Regions from separate parts of the Afipia sp. GW822-FHT03D08 genome, predicted to be linked through region 2. Evidence: riboswitches for the same ligand, from Rfam matches in the RefSeq annotation. Region 2 holds a riboswitch; the other holds the start of a gene.
The links. Region 2 has a riboswitch for cobalamin ahead of metE (5-methyltetrahydropteroyltriglutamate--homocysteine S-methyltransferase). Riboswitches for the same ligand answer to the same signal wherever they lie in the genome.
Positions count from the first base shown of each region.

Region 1: it holds a riboswitch for cobalamin, as region 2 does, so the genes downstream of both, AC1RM7_RS06130 (TonB-dependent receptor) here and metE (5-methyltetrahydropteroyltriglutamate--homocysteine S-methyltransferase) in region 2, are expected to answer to the same signal.

Region 1 is NZ_JBXANK010000001.1:1,233,454-1,240,084, reverse strand. Features, by position in the region: gene AC1RM7_RS06135 (His-rich protein BRANT) at 91-354, shown strand; gene AC1RM7_RS06130 (TonB-dependent receptor) at 510-2,675, opposite strand; cobalamin riboswitch at 2,844-3,077, opposite strand; gene AC1RM7_RS06125 (hypothetical protein) at 3,158-3,589, shown strand; gene AC1RM7_RS06120 (TspO/MBR family protein) at 3,609-4,085, shown strand; gene AC1RM7_RS06115 (serine hydrolase domain-containing protein) at 4,094-5,305, opposite strand; gene AC1RM7_RS06110 (PRC-barrel domain-containing protein) at 5,692-6,234, opposite strand; gene AC1RM7_RS06105 (hypothetical protein) at 6,320-6,523, opposite strand.
Region 2 is NZ_JBXANK010000002.1:416,743-423,373, reverse strand. Features, by position in the region: gene AC1RM7_RS16935 (NAD(P)/FAD-dependent oxidoreductase) at 1-1,032, shown strand, start outside; gene AC1RM7_RS16930 (c-type cytochrome) at 1,127-1,522, shown strand; gene metE (5-methyltetrahydropteroyltriglutamate--homocysteine S-methyltransferase) at 1,634-3,985, opposite strand; cobalamin riboswitch at 4,085-4,298, opposite strand; cobalamin riboswitch at 4,557-4,775, shown strand; gene AC1RM7_RS16920 (ribonucleoside-diphosphate reductase subunit alpha) at 4,885-6,631, shown strand, end outside.

The DNA of each region.
Region 1 (6,631 bases), on a different contig from region 2:
TTCAGCGGGGGAGTCCTAGCTTTGTTGCGACGATCGGTTACCCGGCCATCCGACCGGCCACCCCTGATCGCATAACGCCAGGAGAGACCCATGCTGAAGATCATTTCTGCCGCCCTTGTTGCGGGTTCGATGATTGCCGCCCCTGCAATGGCCGCCACCGTCATGAAGACCGAGACGGCGCCCGCCGCGAAGTCCGAAACTCTGAAGCCGTCGGTCGCGAATGCGAACGCGAAAGTGAAGGAGAAGAAGATCAAGCATCACAAGGCGCACAAGAAGACCAGCGCTGTGGTGAGCAAGAAGCACATTTCGTCCGCGGCGCCTGTCAAGCACATCGCCGTGCAGAAGAAGGGCTGATCTCTTCTTCCTTGATATTTCCGTGACCGCTATTGCATAGCCCCCGCATCGAAGCGGCTCATGGAAAGAAGAACGGCCTGCGGTCATCGGTCATGCGATGACTGCAGGCCGGGCTTGTTAGTTAAAGACACGTCTCTAAGAGGCTACTTGCTACGTCAGAAGGTCATACCCGCTTTAACCATGTAGACGCGGCCGGGTAATGGATACGCACTATAATTGCCGAGCGTAAACTGGCTCGCTACAGCGTAGTCATAGTAAAGTGTGTCGAACAGATTGTTGACTGCGACCGACCAGAAGAAACGATCATACTGTCCACTCAATTTCAGATCGAGCGTTGCATTGGCAGGAATTGTGGGCTGGTTGTTGCGCTGGTCGTTATCCATGCGCCGAACTCCCCAGAAGCGAACGTTCGCATCGAGGACTGCGTACTTCTGCCAAATATCCCAGCTAAAACCTGCCGTTCCGCTGATGGGGGACACCAGTGGGACGTTATTCCCGGCGAACGGGCCATCCTCAAAAACAGCGCGCGTGTAGGCAAGGCTTCCGCGCAGCCGCAACGTATCGGTGACCGCGAGCGACACGCTGGTTTCGGTACCATAGCGATGCGTAGGGTCGAGGTTGAGATTGTATCCGAGGAACGGATTGAAATGGATCTCGTTCCTCAAGTGCATGTCGTAGACACTGGTCTGCATCTGGAAACGCCCGGCGCGTATGCGGAAGCCTCCTTCCACGTCATACGACGTCTGTGTTTTCAAGGAGAAGTTGCTCGGGATTGCAATGAAATTCGCATCGAACTGCGGACCGGCTCCAACACGTTCGTCGACGTTTGGGGTTCTAAAAGCGCGCGCTGCTCTGCCGAAGACCGCAAAACTGTCGGTGAAGCGGTGCTCCAAGCCTACGTGCAATGCGTATTGAGTTTCGTTGCTGTTTAGCGGGAGGTCCTGCGCTCCCGTCGAGAATAGCGGGGCGGGAGCAGTCGGGTCGTAGCGGTCGCGTGCGCTAACCTGTGTGTTCTGAACACGCGCACCGTAAGAGAAATCGGTTGTCGGAAGGAGCCCCAAAGTTTGCTGCCAGTATCCGCCGAGGGTGCGCTGTGTGAGATTGTAGACGTGTATCGGAGCCAAACCTTTGAACATCGGCCGATCCGAGTCGTACTTTGCATCGTAGTAATCGATACCGGTCAGAATGTTCGAACGAAGGCCAAGAATATCATTCTTGATGTTGAGGCGAGGCGTGATCGACCACGTCGTTAGAACGCTATCGACATAACTCTCGGAAAACGGACTAAAGAAAGCTGATTGCTGATTTTTGTTGCGCACACCGCCATCGACGATCAGTTCGGCGCCGTTCCAGAGTGTCTTGGTGAAGCCTGCAGTCGCATTGGCTCCTTGCTTGTTTCCGAAATCGAACGGCGTGGCCGCGCCGCGCCGGTCGGTAGCGAGTTCGTTGACGAAAGCATTGACAGTCCGGCCTCCCGGGAGGCCCAAGTGCTGGTCATCGCCCGACAAATTAAAGAACGCGCTGAAATCTGTCGTTGTGTAACGGATTTCACCTACCGCATTCCGCTGATCGGTTGCGTTGTTGACGCGATAGCCATCGGACTTGAAAACGTTTGCAAATGCCGACGACGACCAAGGGCCGTTATTGGTCGTAAAGGACGTGCTGCCCTGGCGGGCACCGTAAGAACCCGCGCCGCCTTCAACGCGCATTTCGATAGGTTTACCGGCACCGGCGCCGGTTTTGGTGACAATATTGACGACGCCACCAATAGCGTTGTCGCCATACAATACTGCGCCGCTATTGCCGCGAGTGACTTCGATGCGCTCGATCGAGTAAAGCGGAATTGTCGAGAGGTCGACACCAGCGAGGTCAACGTCGTTGATGCGCCGTCCGTTGATCAAGATAAGTGTATTGGCCGTCGCAAACGCACCGAAACCGCGCAAATCGACGGTCGTCCCGGCGCCATTGACGCCTCCGAACAATGTCTGCAGTTGCACGCCCGGCACAGTGGCCAAAACATCTTGGATAGTTTGGCCGGGCGCCCGCGCAATATCTTCCTTGGTGATGACCGTCGTCGAAGCGCCGACGATGCCGATGGAGTTGGCGGGAGCGCCGGTGTTGCTCCCCGCATTGCCGCCGGTGCCATAGAGACGCGTCGCATCGACGTTGATCGCCGGCAGCGCACCGCCATTGTCCTGCGCGAGGGCAGGGCTGACGAGGGCGGTGCCCGCAAGGCATGCCGCTGCGAATGAGAGTCCGAGCGTCGCCGCCGGAAAGAGAGATTTGGAATACTGAGTCACGTTGAAGCCCCGCCGATGCATGTGATCGCGGAGGCGCGGTGAGAACGCGCAGACACGACGGCCGGCGGCAGGTTTCTGCCTCCACACGTTCCGTCCTGACTGAGGAAACAGGCCATCGGCCGAACCTCCGCAACAGTTACGTCACGTCACCGCTGCGGAACGCCGCCCCTTCGCACGCCCCGTGCGACGGAAGGATGACCGGTACAGGCAGGTCTCCTGGCTCGCGGATCGTCGCCGTTGTCCGCCTTCCCAAGCCCGGCTGAAAAGCCTTCGCTCAGTGGCATATTGGACAACGGCTCACCGCTGACAGTTGCGGGGGCAGCTTCGGAATGGCCATGCAGACGTCACTTTTACGAGCCTGCACGGCGGCACCGAATTCCCTATTCGCCAGCTTGCGCTGGCACCTGTGCCGTGGTTGCAATCAACCGGCGAGGTGTTGCCTTGTCAATGACACAATGTCCAAGAAACCCAATGCGATGCCTCAGGTTGTGGACTTCATCGGAATGCGTTGCAAATTGGTGACATATACGCGGAGCGTTGCGCTGGCGCTGGTTGCGCTCGGTCTTGCGGGCTGTACGTGGACTGGCGGCAGCGACGGCCTGTCCTACACCGCCGATCGCGGCATCGAGAACCAGCCGTATCCTGCGAACTACCGTCCCGAACTGCTTGCGCTGCTGCGGACCTACCTGAACGATCCAACGGGCATACGCGACGCCGGGATTTCAGAACCGGCGCAAAAGGAAGTCGGGGGCCGACGGCGCTATGTCGTGTGTGTGCGCTTGAATGCGCGCATTGCGGGGCGTTACGCCGGTGTGAAGGAGCGTGCGGGCGTGTACGTTGACGGGCGGCTCGATCGCATCATCGAGGATACCGAGGATCTTTGTAAGGGTGTCACCTACGCCGCGTTTCCCGAACTGGAAAGGCTGACGCGCTGAGCGTCTACGGAGGGATGTCATGACGTCGAAATCAGCCGGGCGGTTGGCCCTCTGCCTGCTGCTGTGTCTCGGCGTCGGGATTCTCGAATCATATGTGACGCGGCCCGAAATCCCGGTGTGGTATGCGGCGCTGGCAAAGCCGTGGTGGACACCGCCGCCGGTGGTTTTTCCAATCGCGTGGACCATTCTCTACATTCTGATGGCTGTCAGCCTGTGGCGCCTGTGGGATCGCGCGGCGCCTTCGGCTCCGCGGGCCTCGGCGATCACCTGGTTTCTGATTCAGCTTGCGCTGAACGCGGCGTGGTCGCCGGTCTTCTTCGGATGGCACGGCACCCGCACCGCGCTCGTTATCATCATCGGACTGTTGATCGCCATTGTGATGACAATTATCGCGGCTTCACGCGCCGACAAGTCCGCGGCCTGGCTGCTCGCGCCGTATCTGGCTTGGGTCGCATACGCGACCACGCTGAATGCCGGCGTGGTCGCGATGAACTAACCGACGTCCTATGAAAAGTGCTGGACGATGGCCGCGAAGCCGCGCCGCCAGGCGCGGTAGTTGTCGACATCGAGCGGGATCGGCTCGGCGGCGACGCGAACGATCACCAGTTCGCTGATGGGATCGATGTAGATCCACTGGCCGTGGATGCCGATGCAGCACAGCGTGCGCCGCTTGCGGTCGATCTGATAGAACTTGCTGCGATAGGCCGCATCGGGAAACATCTCGGCGAATTCGCCGCGCGCCCAGGCTTCCGGATCGCCATTGTCGTTGATGTCGTCGATCCACCAGCCGGGAATGACCTGCCTGCCGTGCGCGACACCGCGCTGCCGGATCATTTCGCCAAAACGGGCGAGGTCGCGCGGCGCGGCGCAAATGCCGCCGGCGGCGCGCATCGCGCCTTCCGGATCGAGCGTGATATAAGCGTCGGTTTCCGCGCCGAGCGGCGTCCAGAGATATTCGCCAAGCAGATCGGACAGGGCGCGGCCCGCCGCGCGCTCATAGACCCAGCCGAGCAGGTCTGTGTTGGTCGAGACATAGTGGAATGCGTGGCCGTGGGTTTTGCCGTCGGGCTTCTGGGTCGCGAGGTATTCGCGCAGCGCCATGGTGCTCTGGCCGGGTTGAATGACATCCCATCCCACAGCGCGGCGATAGCGCGCGACATCGCCGTCCGGATCGACGTAATCCTCGGTAAAGGAGATGCCGACCGTCATGTCGAGCAGATGCCGCACCGAGCAGCCGCCGTACACCGAAGACGAGACCTCGGGCACGTAATCGGTTACGGGCCGGTTGGGGTTGAGAAATCCCTTGTCCGCGAGAATTCCGCCAAGCGCACCGCAGATCGACTTGCTCACCGAGAACACGATATGCGGCGTCGTGGCATCCATGCCGCCCGCGTACCACTCGGCCGCTATCCTGCCGCGGCGAAGAACCAGAAACCCCTTGGTGTTCGTAGTACGCAGCGCATCGCGCAGCGTGGTCCGGCCCTTGCTCCCCTCGAAGGCGACCTCGCCGATTTCGACAAGCGAGCTTTCCAGCGGAACGGGGTTTTTCGACGCCGCGATGTTCGCGGTCGGCAGCAGGCGGCGGACGTTGTGAAAGCTCCAGTCGCTGGAAGGCTGGGTGCGCCAGTTGGCGAGGGTTACGAGATTGTCCCGCGCTGGCGGGAATTCAGTCATCAGTTTTTTTGCGGGACTCTTTGCGGTCAATTTGGCTGTCATGTTTTTCTTTTTCTCAGGCTGAAAGAAACGCGGGACATTGTGCGTTTAAATCGGCGCATGACAACACTGCGCCGCACAACCATCTGCCAGAACCCGGGAGAATCGGACTCGGAAAGGGAAAACTGACAAGGGGGCCCAGCAAAAACAATGCGCGAGACTCTCAGCCGCCGGGGCGGTCAAATCCCGGTATGACGCGGATGATTCTCAGACTGGCTCCTGAGGAGCCGATTGCGGTCGATACGTTGCTCGCCGTCACCTTGGCGGTTGCGGCTGCGCTCAACGCATGGTGCCTCAGCGCCTATCTTTAGATAGGCACGCGAACGGCCGAACCGGCTGAGCCGATTCGGCCGCGCTGATGTGCAGGCTATCTTGGCCTGTCTATGCCTTTATTTCGCGTTTTCCGAGTACTTGAATGCCGGCATGGCCTTGAGCTGCTCCTTGGTGCCGCTCATCACCGCATGGTCCGGGTACCATTCATTCTTGGTCGCGGTCGCAGCCATGCCGCCGCCAGCCGCGCCCGTGGTTGTCGACGGCCGGGTTGTTGTCGACGTTCCTGCCGAGCCCGGCATCTTGTCGGCCGACGCCGAGCGGACCGGCTCATCGACCCATTTCAGCTTGTCGAACGTCACGGCGATGTCGTGCTGACCGACGCCGAGGAAACCGCCGACGCCGATGATCACGGCGTTGACCTTGCCGCTCTTGTCGAGAAGGATTTCACTGATGTCGCCGAGCTTCTCGTTGGCGTCGTTATAAACCGCGAGGCCGACAAGCTTGGAAGCCCGCCAGTTGCCTTGCAGATTCATCTGCTCGCTGGATACAGAAGCAGCGGGAGCAGGGGAAGGCGAGGCCGGAGTTGTGGTCTGCGCGAACGCCGCTCCACCAGCCAACGCGGTTCCGAGCAGAGCTGCAGCCACATATTTCTTGATCATCGGATTCTCCTTTCAATAAATCGATTGAAACGGAAGAACCCAAACCGCTTGCTTATGTTCCGGGAACTATCTCTGTTCGCCCGCGTCAATTTAGCAAGTTTGCCGGCACCTTCTCGAAGCGCAGCGGAACCTCGCCGGTTTCGATCGCTGCGTGGAGATCGTTGAGCTGGGCTTCGAGGAATTCGTTCGCCGCGAGCAACGCCATCAAGGCGCCGCGCGTGTCACCGCCGCATTGGGCGATGACGTCGTCGAGGGCATTTTCATAACGGTCGTCATCATGTGAAGGCATGATCGTCCTCGTCTGGTTGCCTGAATCGCTGTCTACCTGCGTAGGCAACGGTGACGAGACCGTGACCGTTCCGAGGCGCGCCGAGTTGTCCACGCAATTCACAGGCGT
Region 2 (6,631 bases):
TTCAGGGATTATCCCTCGATCACCCACGGCTACGGCGGATTGAAGAAACTCGGCGTCACGGTGGTCGCCGACCGCGCCGCCAAGATCGACCGTGACAAGAAGGAGGTCATTCTCGCGAACGGCAAGAAGCTGCCCTATGACCGGCTGGTCGTCTCGCCTGGCATCGACCTGAAATACGATTCCGTTCCGGGCTGGTCGCAGGCGGCGGAGGAAGCCATGCCGCACGCCTGGAAGCCGGGCGCGCAGACGCTGCTGCTCAAGAAAAAGCTCGATGCGGTGCCGAACGGCGGCGTCATCGTGATGATCGCGCCGCCCAATCCCTATCGATGCCCGCCCGGTCCTTATGAGCGCGTGTCGATGATGGCGCATGCGCTGAAAAAGGCGCGCAAGGATCGCTCCAAGATTTTTGTGATCGATCCGAAGGACAGTTTTTCCAAACAGGCGCTGTTTCAGGAAGGCTGGGAAAAACACTACAAGGGCCTGGTCGAGTGGCTCGGCCCCAAGGTGCATGACGGTTTGAAATCGGTCGATCCCAAGACGGGCACCGTTGTCACCGGCTTCGAGACCTACAAGAACGCGGCGCTGGTCAACGTCATCCCGGCGCAGATGGCGGGCGCGATCGCGCGGGATGCCGGCCTTGCCAATGCCAGCGGCTATTGCGCCATCGACCCAACGAACATGAAGTCCGCCGCCGATCCCAACATCTACGTGCTCGGCGACGCCTGCATCGCCGGCGACATGCCGAAATCCGCGTTCTCCGCCAACAGCCAGGCCAAGGTCGCGGCCATGATGATCCGGGGCGAACTGGTGTCGGCGCGCACGTTCCCCGCGCGCTACACCAACACCTGCTGGAGCCTGATCGACACCGACGACTGCGTGAAGATCGGCGGGGCCTATGAGCCGAAGGACGGCAAGATCGCGGCGTCATCCACCTTCGTGTCCAAGACCGGCGAGGATGCCGAACTGCGCAAACAAACCCAAGCCGAAAACATGGGCTGGTACGCCGGAATTACAGCCGATATGTTTGCGTGATATGTCCATCGCCGACGGAACCCGCCGCGACGCGGCGGGTTTCGGTTGCGTGTCCTCCTGCCAGCCTTCCAGCCCGCTTCAAAGGTCAAAACAGATGATTGCTCGTTCGTTTGCCGCTGCCCTCGCTTTTGCCACCGCCGTCAGTTTCGCCGGCACCGCCAACGCTCAGGACGTCGCCGCGGGTGAGAAGTCCTTCAACAAGTGCCGCGCCTGCCATCAGGTTGGTGAAACGGCGAAAAACAGCGTCGGCCCCGAGTTGAACGGCCTGTTCGGCCGCAAGTCGGGCAGCGTCGCGGGTTACAACTATTCCGAAGCCAACAAGAATTCCGGCATCACCTGGGACGAGGCGGTGTTCGCCGAATACATCAAGGACCCGAAGGCCAAGATCCCCGGCACCAAGATGGCCTTCGCGGGCATCAAGAAGGACGATGAGATCAAGGATCTCACCGCCTATCTCAAGCAGTTCGGCGCCGACGGGAAGAAGAAGTAAGAGCCCGTCATTCCGGGGCGCGCTTTTGCGCGAGCCCGGAATCTTCATCAGTTGTCATCATGTCTGGATTCCGGATCAGCCCGCAAAACGGGCTGTCCGGAATGACAGCTTCTAAGCCGCTCCACGCGCCTGCCGGGCCGCTTCGACCATGTTGGTCAGCGCCGACCTGACCTCCGGCCAGCCGCGGGTCTTGAGGCCGCAATCCGGATTGATCCAGATCTGGTCCGCCGTCAAATGGCTGCGGGCCTTCTCGATCAGCCCGGTCATCTCCTCGACATCAGGCACGCGCGGCGAATGGATGTCGTAGACGCCGGGTCCGATTTCGTTCGGATACCTGTAGGTCACGAAGGCGTCGAGCAGTTCCATCTTCGACCGTGAGGTCTCGATCGAGATCACGTCGGCGTCCATCGCGCCGATGGCGTCGATGATGTCGTTGAACTCCGAGTAGCACATGTGGGTGTGGATCTGCGTTTCATCCGCGACGCCCGAGGCCGTGATGCGGAAGCTGCCCACCGCCCAGTCGAGATAGGTTTTCCACTCGGACCGCCGCAGCGGAAGACCTTCGCGAAGCGCCGCCTCGTCGATCTGGATCATGGTCGCGCCGGCCTTTTCGAGATCGGTCACCTCGTCGCGGATTGCGAGTGCGATCTGCCGGCATGACTCGCTGCGCGGAATGTCGTCGCGCACGAACGACCAGTTGAGGATGGTCACCGGACCGGTGAGCATGCCCTTCATAGGGCGCCTGGTCAGCGACTGGGCATATTTCCACCATTCGACCGTCATCGGCTTCGGCCGTGAGACGTCGCCGAACAGGATCGGCGGGCGCACGCAGCGCGAGCCGTAGCTCTGCACCCACGCGCTCTTGGTGAAGGCGAAGCCCGAAAGCTGCTCGCCGAAATACTGCACCATGTCGTTGCGTTCGAACTCGCCGTGAACCAGCACGTCGAGACCGATCGTTTCCTGCCATTCCACGGTGCGTCTGGTTTCCTCGCGCAGAAAGCGGTCATAATCGGCCTGGCTGATCGTGCCTTTGGTGAACGCGGCGCGCGCCTTGCGCACGTCGCTGGTCTGCGGGAACGAGCCGATGGTCGTGGTCGGAAAGACCGGGAGCTTGAACCTCGCGCGCTGAATCTGCGCGCGCCTGGCAAAGGCACTGCGGCGTTTGGCCATGACCGCCGTGATCGCGGCGACACGTTCGGCAACCGCCTTGTTGTGCACTTTCGGCGAAGCCTTGCGCGCAGCGGCGGCGGCGGCCGAGGCCGCGAGTTCGTCTTTCACCGTGTTGCGTCCGACGGCGAGCGCCCGTCCGAGCGCAGAAAGCTCGCTCATCTTCTGCAACGAGAAGGCGAGCCAGCTCTTGAGATCCGCATCGAGCGCGGTTTCCTGATCGAGGTCGATCGGCACATGCAGCAGCGAGCATGACGGGGCGATTTCGATCAAATGCGCGCCGCGCCCGGCAACGACTGGCTCGATGCGATCGAGAATGGCCGGCAGGTTCGCGCGCCAGATGTTGCGTCCGTCGATGACGCCGAGCGAAATCACGCGATCCGCAGGCATCTTGCTCAAGACCGTATCGATCTGACCCTTGCCGCGCACCAGATCGAGATGCACGCCCGCGACGGGCAGCTTGGCGACGAGATCGGCGTTGTCGCCGAGTTCACCGAAGTAGGTGGCCAGCATGATCTTGGTGCCGGGCACCTTGAGCGCGAGTTCGCTATAGGCCGTCTTCAACGCAGCCTTTTCGTCCGCATCGAGATCGAGTACGAGGCACGGTTCGTCAAGCTGCACCCAGTCCGCGCCTTCCGTTGCGAGCTTGTTGAGCACTTCGATATAAGCCGGCAACAGCTTGTCCAGCAGCGACAGGTTGCTGAACGAGGCGTCATGGCTCTTGCCCAGCTTGAGGAATGTCACCGGGCCGACCAGCACCGGCCGTGTCCGATAGCCGAGCGCCCTGGCTTCCCTGTATTCGTCGATCGGCTTGGTCGAGGACAGTGCGAAGGTCTGATCCTTCGAGAATTCCGGCACCATGTAGTGATAGTTGGTGTCGAACCACTTGGTCATTTCCTGCGCGGGCGCGCCATGACCGTGGTGATGTTGCGCATGGCCGTGTTCACATGCAGGGTCTTCGCCCTGCGAGCCGCGCGCCATCGCAAAATATGTTGCGAGCGAAACCTCGCCGCCTGTCCAGTTGTAGACGTCGGGAATGGCGCCGACCATCACACTGGTGTCGAGCACCTGATCGTAGAAAGAGAAGTCGTTCGAGGGAATGACGGTCACGCCGCGCGCTTTCTGGCGCGCCCAGTTGTCGGCGCGAAGCTGCGCCGCCGTTTTGACCAGCGAAGCCTCGTCGATCCTGCCGGACCAGTAGTTCTCCAGCGCGGTTTTCAGCTCGCGGCGCGGACCGATCCGCGGCGTGCCGAACGTGGCGACGGGAATGGAAGTAACGGAAGACGAATTCGACATCGGAAACCCCGTGATGTTGGGGCAGGGCCGGACATGCGCGAACAACAGAGACGGCGGCGCCGTTCTCTCGCAAGCGACACACCGGGGCACCCCGCCCATGGACGTACTGTGATCGCGGCAGGTCTCCTGGCTCACGGCTCAACGCCTTATGTCCGGCCTTCCCGAGGCTTTCGCCTCAGTGGCATCGATGGACAGGCTCACCGTCTACAGTTGCGGGGGCAGCTCCGGACTTGCGCGATCCAAAACCGCGCGCACCGCATTCCCTCTTGGCTCCGGGCAACGTGCCCGCAGAACCGCGATGGTCAAGTTATGTGAAGCGGCTCGCGCCGGGTCAAAGGGAAAGCTTCCCACTGCGGCGGCATTGACTGCGCGCGCCAGGCGAGTGGGCAGCGCTCCGGCGAGAATCGCGGAAGCAGATTTCCGTCGGCGCGATCCGCTGACCGGATTCACGGCCGCTTTTCCTCGCGCGCCGAAAAAAAACTTTGGCGGTTTTCCTTGGGTATTTTAAGCAATCGCGATCTTTTGTCCCGCTATCCACATTCGCCTCGCTTGACTTGGCGTCGCGAAGCACACCAGATGTGGGTGTCACGGTTCCACCCGGTCGCAAGACTTGGTGGCGAAGATGGGAAGCCGGTGAGTTGCACTCCGACGCGACAAATCCGGCGCTGCCCCCGCAACTGTAAGCAGTGAGTTGAATCCGACCGATGTCACTGATGCGTTTTCGCATCGGGAAGACCGGATTCAGCGCCGAACTGCGAGCCAGGAGACCTGCCGCGACACCAAAAGAACGTCCACGGGCGGGGTGTCCGGCGGTCGCGTGCTTCGGTGCGTTCCCGCGCCGTGACCATGCGCCTTCGGCCCAAGCCCCCAGAAAATTGCAACACGCACGGGGTCTGCCGATGTCACTCTCGATCGAACGCGAAGCCGCCAAATCCGCTCCTCTCATTCAGTTGCGTTCCGAGTCACTGGCTGTCCCTGCGGCGGAGCCGCCGCTCCAGATCATCCGCCGCAACGGCACGGTCTCGCCGTTCGATGCCAGCAAGATCTCGATCGCGATGACCAAGGCGTTCCTCGCCGTCGAGGGGCACACCGCGGCGGCGTCGCGCCGCATTCACGAGGTGATCGAGCAACTGACCAACGAAGTCGTCAGCGCGCTGACGCGCCGGATCGGCGAGGGCCGCACTTTCCACATCGAGGATGTCCAGGATCAGGTCGAACTGGCGCTGATGCGCAGCGAGCACCACAAGGTTGCCCGTGCCTACGTGCTCTATCGCGACGAACGTCAGCGTCAGCGCGCCGAAGCCGCCGCCGCCAAGCCGGTGAAGGCATCCTCCGAGCCGCAGTTGCATGTCACGCTCGGCAACGGCACGCGCGTGCCGCTCGATGTCGAGCGCCTGACCCTGATTATTCAGGAAGCGTGCGCCAATCTCGACGGCGTCGATGCCGCGCCAGTGCTCGCTGAAACCAGGCGCAATCTTTACGACGGCATCAGCCAGGACGAGCTTGCGCTGGCCGGCATCATGGCCGCGCGCACGCTGGTGGAGCAGGAACCGAACTACGCTTACGTCAGCGCGCGTCTGCTGCTCGACAAGCTGCGCACCGAGGTTCTCTCGTTCGTACATGCCGCGCAGATCAGCGCCACGCAGGCGGACATGGCGGCGCGCTACGTCGAGTACTTCCCGGTCTATGTCAAGAAAGGCATCGAAGCCGAACTGCTCGATCCTGAACTGGCGCGCTATGACCTGAAGCGGATCGCGGCGGCGCTGAAGCCGGAGCGCGATCTGTCGTTCCAGTTTCTCGGCTTGCAGACGCTGTACGATCGCTACTTCCTGCATCAGGACGGCAACCGCATCGAACTGCCGCAGGCGTTCTTCATGCGCGTGGCGATGGGCCTTGCGATCCGCGAGATCGACCGCGAGGCGCGCGCCATCGAGTTCTACAACCTGCTGTCGTCGTTCGACTTCATGGCCTCGACGCCGACGCTGTTCAACTCCGGTACGCTGCGGCCGCAGCTCTCGTCCTGCTTCCTGACCACGGTGGCCGACGATCTCGACGGCATCTTCAAGTCGGTGAAGGACAACGCGCTGCTGGCGAAATATTCCGGCGGTCTCGGCAACGACTGGACCCGCGTGCGCGGCCTCGGCGCGCACATCAAGGGCACCAACGGCGAAAGCCAGGGCGTGGTGCCGTTCCTGAAAGTCGCCAACGACACCGCGATCGCGGTCAATCAGGGCGGCAAGCGCAAGGGCGCGGTCTGCGCCTATCTCGAGACATGGCATGTCGACATCGAGGAATTCCTCGACCTGCGCAAGAACACTGGTGACGACCGCCGCCGCACCCACGACATGAACACCGCGAACTGGGTGCCGGATCTGTTCATGCAGCGCGTCGAGGCTGATGGCGAATGGACGCTGTTCTCGCCGGACGAGACGCCGGACCTGCACGATCTTTACGGCAAGGCGTTCGCCGAGCGTTACGCTTTCTATGAAGCGAAGGCTGCGCGCGGCGAGATGCGTGTGTTCAAGACGCTGCGCGCCACGGATTTATGGCGCCGCATGCTGACCATGCTGTTCGAGACCGGACATCCCTGGATCACCTTCAAGGACCCGTGCAATCTTCGTTCGCCGCAGCAGCATGTCGGCGTCA